DNA from 2 places in the Arthrobacter sp. SLBN-112 genome. Region 1 is predicted to be linked to the other one. Evidence: riboswitches for the same ligand, from Rfam matches in the RefSeq annotation. Region 1 holds a riboswitch; the other holds the start of a gene.
The links. Region 1 has a riboswitch for glycine ahead of gcvP (aminomethyl-transferring glycine dehydrogenase). Riboswitches for the same ligand answer to the same signal wherever they lie in the genome.
Positions count from the first base shown of each region.

Region 2: linked by a shared signal. The riboswitch ahead of gcvP (aminomethyl-transferring glycine dehydrogenase) and the one ahead of gcvP (aminomethyl-transferring glycine dehydrogenase) in region 1 are both predicted to bind glycine.

Region 1 is NZ_JAUSXY010000001.1:317,495-320,900, forward strand. It holds gene cycA (D-serine/D-alanine/glycine transporter) at 1-861, opposite strand, end outside; glycine riboswitch at 1,010-1,107, opposite strand; glycine riboswitch at 1,399-1,499, shown strand; gene gcvP (aminomethyl-transferring glycine dehydrogenase) at 1,660-3,406, shown strand, end outside.
Region 2 is NZ_JAUSXY010000001.1:4,352,668-4,356,073, forward strand. It holds gene gcvP (aminomethyl-transferring glycine dehydrogenase) at 1-2,314, opposite strand, end outside; glycine riboswitch at 2,501-2,597, opposite strand; gene QF050_RS20155 (TetR/AcrR family transcriptional regulator) at 2,708-3,244, opposite strand; gene QF050_RS20160 (MFS transporter) at 3,329-3,406, shown strand, end outside.

The DNA of each region.
Region 1 (3,406 bases):
TGCGGCGAACTGGGTCCACGGAGTGACGGCCATCAGGATGACCAGCGCGCCGACGTAGAAGAGCAGCACGCGGACGGGGATGGCGTTGATGGCCCTGGGCAGCGTGCGTTCGGGATTCTTGGCCTCGGCGGCGGTGGTGCCCACCAGTTCGATGCCCACGAAGGCGAACACCGCGATCTGGAATCCGGCCACGAAGCCCATGAACTCGTTGGGGAAGAACCCGCCGTGGCTCCACAGGTTGGTGAAGCTTGCAGTGCCCGCGCCGCTTTGGAAACCGGTGAAGATCATGAAGAGACCCACGATAATCAGGGCAGCGATGGCGACGATCTTGATGAGGGCGAACCAGAACTCGGTCTCACCGAAAGCCTTGACGGTGGCGAGGTTCAGCAGGAGCAGGATGGCAACGGTGGCCAGGCCCGGGATCCAGAGCGGCAGCGCCGGCCAGAGTTCCTTTGAGTAGCCGGCGATGGCGATGACGTCCGCGATTCCGGTGATCACCCAGCAGAACCAGTACGTCCAGCCGGTAAAGAAGCCTGCCCACGGTCCGAGGAGGTCAGCCGCGAAGTCACTGAAGGACTTGTAGTTCAGGTTGCTCAGCAGCAGTTCGCCCATGGCCCGCATGACGAAGAAGAGCATGAAGCCGATGATCATGTACACGAAGATCACGGATGGGCCGGCCGCGGAGATGGTCTTGCCGGAGCCCATGAAGAGGCCGGTGCCGATCGCTCCGCCGATCGCGATGAGCTGGATGTGCCGGTTGGTGAGCTGCCGCTCCAGGTGGGGAGGCTCGCTGCGGGCTGCCGCAGTGGCGCCTTGGTTGCGGGCCGGTTCGCCGTTGGACGTTTGGGGATGAATCGCCATGAGGAACTCCATCGATAAAGCGGCCTTTTGGGGGCCGCAAAAGATTTGGTTCCTCCCCGCTCTGTAGTGAACCTGAGAGTTTCCGCAGCCCAGGGCCGCTTGCACCGTCGGTGAGCCAGGGACATGCCTGGCTGCTTTCCAGAGTTGCCTGTCCGCGGCGGTACGTGGGCCTGAGAGTTTCCTGGGGAGGATTTGCTCCTACGGCGCCTGTTGGATGTACCGGCAGGGCTCTCCCGCCGCAGGTCGAAGGCATGTTCAATTGGACGCCGCAGCCCTGGGGGCCGCGGCGGGTCATGCGATGGGATGGGCGCCGGCTGGTGGGCCGCTCCGGATACGTTGAGCCGGCCACCGGGCGGTGCCGATCCCGGGGTTCAGTGTGGTGTCCGTCACGATCGAAAGTCAAACTTGTCCCGCCACAAGCTGGGCGGAAGGGTGCCAGGTTCCGGGTCCCGCTCCCTGCGGCAGTCGCCCGATTTGCCACCGGCAGCTAATCCCGATACCTTGTGAGCCGAATCACCCACATTTGAATAAGCCTTTCGAGCTGTGACGGGAGAGTCCTCCCGGCGAAACACCGGGCAGGCGCCGTAGGAGCAAATCCTCCCCAGGAATCTCTCAGGCCCCCGTACCGTCATGGCGAGGCGACTCTGGAAAGCAACCAGGCTTGTGCCTGGTTCACCGACGGTGCAAGCGGTCCCCTGCCAAGAGCAGGCAACGCGGAATCTCTCAGGTCCAATACAGAGCGGGGAGGAACCCATCCCATGCCGTGCCATCTTTGGCCGGCCAGAACTGGAGTTCCTCATGACGATTCAATCGCATCCAACATCGTTTGTTGACCGCCATATCGGCGCACGCCGCCAGTCCGACGTCGACACCATGCTCAAAGCCGTGGGCTACGACAGCGTGGATGGCCTCGTTGACATCGCCGTCCCCGCGTCCATCCGCCAGGAAACTGCGCTCCGGCTGACCGACGCCCTCAGCGAGGTGGAGGTCCTTGCCGAGCTGCGCCGGATCGCCGGCCGGAACAAGACCGCCATCCAGATGATCGGCCAAGGCTACTACGACACCGTGACCCCGCCGGTGATCCGCCGCAACATCCTGGAATCGCCGGCTTGGTACACCGCCTACACCCCGTACCAGCCGGAAATCTCGCAGGGCCGGCTCGAGGCACTGCTGAACTTCCAGACCATGGTGCAGGACCTTACGGCCCTCCCCGTGGCCAACGCCTCGCTGCTGGATGAGGCCACCGCCGTGGCCGAGGCCGTGCTGCTGATGCGCCGGGCCAACAAAAACAAGACCGCCAAAGACGGCAAGACCGTATTGGACGCCGACCTCCTCCCGCAGACCATCGCCATCGTCCTGGGGCGGGCCGAAGCCCTCGGCTTCGAGGTGGAAATCGCCGACCTCACGGGCGGCCTGCCCGAAGGCGACATCAACGGCATCGTGCTGCAGCAGCCCGGCGCGTCCGGCCGGGTCTGGGACCAGTCCGGCGTCATCGCCGACGCCAAGGACCGCGGCGCCCTGGTCACGGTCGCAGCCGACCTGCTGGCCCTCACCCTCATCACCCCGCCGGGCGAGCAGGGCGCGGACATCGCCGTCGGCTCCACCCAGCGTTTTGGCGTGCCGTTGTTCTTTGGGGGACCGCACGCCGCCTACATGGCCGTCCGCGACGGCATGGAACGCACGCTCCCTGGCCGCATCGTCGGCGTGTCCAAGGATGACGCCGGCGTCCCGGCCTACCGCCTGGCCCTGCAGACCCGCGAGCAGCACATCCGCCGCGAGAAGGCCACCTCCAACATCTGCACCGCGCAGGCACTGCTGGCCATCGTCTCCTCCTTCTACGCCGTCTACCACGGCCCCGACGGCCTTAAGGCGATCGCCGAAACCGTCCACAACAACGCAAGGGTCCTGGCCACCGCCCTCACGGCCATGGGCCGCGAACTCGTCAGCGACTGTTTCTTCGACACGCTGACGGTCCGCGTCCCGGGCAAGGCCACCAAGGTGATCACCGCCGCCGAAGCCCGCGGCATCAACCTGCGCTTCATCGACGCGGATACAGTTGGCGTGTCAGTCGATGAAACCACGACGCCGGAGGTCCTCTCCGCGGTTGCTGTCGCCTTTGGTGCCGGTCCCGTGGTGTCTGCAGAGGGTTTCGAACTGCCCGAAGCCGTGCTGCGCACCTCGGCGTACCTGCAGCATCCGGTGTTCAACACGCACCGTTCCGAAACCCAGCTGCTGCGCTACATCCGCAAGCTCTCGGACCGGGACCTGGCGCTGGACCGCACGATGATTCCGCTGGGTTCCTGCACCATGAAGCTGAACGCCACCGCCGAGATGGAAGCCATCTCCTGGCCGGAGTTCGCGTCCATCCACCCGTTCGCCCCGGACTCCCAGACCGCGGGCTGGCGTGAACTGATCGCCGGGCTTGAAGCCGATCTCGCCGAAATCACCGGATATGACCAGGTGTCCATCCAGCCCAACGCCGGTTCCCAGGGCGAACTCGCCGGGCTCCTGGCCATCCGCGGCTACCACCACTCCCGTGGAGAGC
Region 2 (3,406 bases), 4.0 Mb from region 1:
ATTTGGTGGCCTCGGTCAGACCCTGGCCGCCCATCAGCTTCACATACGCCCAGGAAATCGGCAGCACCCCGGCCGAACCAAAGCGGGAAGCGGAAATGGCAACCCCGTGGCCTGCTTCGTGCGCGGCCTTGTTCGCGTCGCCCGGCATGAACGGTGCCAGGTGTGCCTTGGCGGCAACAGGGCCGACGCCGGGCCCGCCGCCGCCGTGCGGGATGCAGAAGGTCTTGTGCAGGTTCAGGTGCGAGACATCGCCGCCGAACTGGCCAGGCTGCGCCAGGCCAACGAGGGCGTTGAGGTTGGCGCCGTCGATGTAGACCTGGCCGCCGGCGGCGTGGACCGCGTCGCAGACTTCGCGCACGTCCCCGTCAAAGACGCCGTGGGTGGAGGGGTAGGTGATCATGATGCAGGACAGGACGTCCTTGTGGGTCTCGATCTTCGCCGTCAGGTCATCGTGGTCGATCGTGCCGTCAGCAGCGGTGGCCACGACGACGACCTTCATCCCGGCCAGCACCGCCGAGGCGGCGTTCGTGCCGTGCGCCGAGGCCGGGATCAGGCAAACGGTGCGCTGCTGATCGCCGCGGGAGTGGTGGTAGCCGCGGATCGCCAAAAGCCCGGCGAGTTCGCCCTGGGATCCGGCGTTGGGCTGGATGGACACCTGGTCGTACCCGGTGATGGTGGTCAGGTCTGCTTCCAGGTCGGCGATGAGTTCACGCCAGCCCTCGGTTTGGGAATCCGGGGCGAACGGGTGGATGGACGCAAACTCAGGCCAGGAGATGGCTTCCATCTCGGCCGTGGCGTTCAGCTTCATGGTGCAGGAACCCAGGGGAATCATCGTGCGGTCCAGCGCCAGGTCCCGGTCCGAGAGCTTGCGGATGTAGCGCAGCAGCTGGGTTTCGGACCGGTGCGTGTTGAACACCGGATGCTGCAGGTAGTCGGAGGAACGCTCGACGGCGGTCTCCAACTCAAAGCCTTCACCGTCCGCGACCGTGGCGCCAAAGATGGCGGCAACCTCGGCGACGATGGCCGGTGTCGTGGTTTCGTCCAGGGAGATGCCCACCGTGTCGGCGTCGATGCGCCGCAGGTTGATGCCGCGTGCCTCGGCGTCGGCCATGATGGCGGCCGCGCGTCCGGGGACCCGCACAGTCAGGGTGTCGAAGAAGCTCTGGTGCAGGACCTTGACTCCGGCAGCAGCAAGCGAGGCAGCCAGGCTGCGCGCGTGGCCGTGCACCGTCCCGGCGATCGCCTTCAGGCCGTCGGGGCCGTGGTACACCGCGTACATGGAGGCAACGATGGCCAGCAGCGCCTGGGCGGTGCAGATGTTGGACGTGGCTTTTTCACGGCGGATGTGCTGCTCACGGGTCTGCAGGGCCAGGCGGTAGGCGGGAACACCGGCGTCGTCCTTGGACACGCCCACCAGGCGGCCGGGCAGCGAGCGCTCCAGGCCCTTGCGGACAGCCATATACGCGGCATGCGGCCCGCCGAAGAACAACGGCACGCCAAAACGCTGGGCGGAACCGACAGCAATGTCCGCGCCCTGCTCGCCCGGCGGGGTGATCATGGTGAGGGCCAGCAGGTCCGCGGCCACGGTGACCAGGGCGCCGCGGTCCTTGGCGTCGGCGATGGCGCCGGACTGGTCCCAGACCCGGCCGGACGCACCGGGCTGCTGCAGCACGATGCCGTTAATGTCGCCCTCGGGCAGGCCTTGGGACAGGTCCGCAACCTCGACCTCGAAGCCGAGCGCCTCGGCCCGGCCCTGGACGATGGCAATGGTCTGCGGCAGCACGTCGATGTCCAGGACGGTCTTGCCGTCGGCGGCGGGCTTCGCCTTGTTGGACCGGCGCATCAGCAGCACGGCTTCCGCCACGGCGGTGGCTTCATCCAGCAGCGAGGCATTGGCGATGGGCAGTCCCACCAGGTCCTGGACCATGGTCTGGAAGTTCAGCAGCGCCTCGAGCCGGCCCTGCGAGATCTCAGGCTGGTACGGGGTGTAGGCGGTGTACCAAGCCGGCGATTCCAGGATGTTCCGGCGGATCACCGGTGGAGTGACGGTGTCGTAGTAGCCCTGGCCGATCAGTTGCACGGCCGTTTTGTTCTTTGCGGCCAGCTTCCGGAGTTCGGTGAGGACTTCCACTTCGCTGAGGGCGTCCTGCAGGCGAAGGGCGGTTTCCTGGCGGATGACTTTGGGGACAGCGGTGTCTACCAGGGAATCGACAGTGTCGTAGCCAACGGCTTTGAGCATGGTGTCGACGTCGGCCTGGCGGCGCGCGCCGATATGGCGGTCTACGAAGGTGGTGGAGGCTGGGCTAACCGGCACGAAGGAACTCCATTTACTCAGGCGGCGCAGGGTACGCCACAGCGATTCGGGTTCCTCCCCGCTCTGTATTGGACCTGAGAGTTTCCGCGGTTCCTGCCTGGCAGGACCCGCTTGCACCGTCGGTGAGCACAACAGCTCCGCGCCCCGATCGGGGCAGGAGAACCGCCTGCTGCTTTCCAGAGGTGCCTCGCCGCGGCGGTACGGGGGCCTGCGAGATTCCTGGGGAGGATTTGCTCCTACGGCGCCTGCCTGTACACCGGCAGAACTCTCCCGCCGCAGATCAAAGGCTATTCATTTGTTGGACCAGTCATGTACTGGATCATGCGGGCCGGTGACAGCCCTCACAACGTTCCATTGTCCTATGCCGCAACCCTTCCCGGCAAATGGCCCAGGTTACCTGCGGAGCCGCTCCAGAGCTGCCAGGAGTTCCTCCACGTCAGCGTCCGCTCCCCCTTGCGGCGCCGGGCCCACGGACAGCATGGCATTGAAATACAGCCCGTCCCCCATGTACAGGACCGCCTTGGCCAGCCCCGGACCCACATCGGCCGCGATCTCATCCAGCCACCGCTGCTGGATGGCTGCGAAACGCCGCCGCGTTTCCTGGTGCGCCACCTCCGCAAGCCTGGTGGCGGCGACGATGGCCCGGTCCAGCGGAGTGTCCGCCCACACGGAGGACCGGATGAAGTAGGCAGCCGCCCCCTCGCCGGCCGCGGCCATGGCATCGGCGTCCTCCTTGGCCAGCCCGTCCAACCGGTCCAGCAGCACCTCAATGAGCGCTTCCTTGTTGGGGAAGTGGTAGAGCAGGCCGCCCTTGGATACCCCGGCCTTCTTGGCCACCGCATCCAGCGTGGCCGCCCGCTCCCCCACGTCGATCAAGAGGGTTTCGAAGGCGTCAAGGACCGCTTCACGGGCTACTGGCTTTCGGGGCATGGTTCCCATCATGCCCTCCGCCGGAGGTGAAACGGGAAACGGCGAAGTTTTCAAACTATACCGTCTGGACGGTATAGTTATCTCATGACGACTTCCCCCTCAACCCTGGCGCCCGCACCCGTCAGCGGGCCGGCCACACGCTCCCCGCGGCGCGACTGGCTC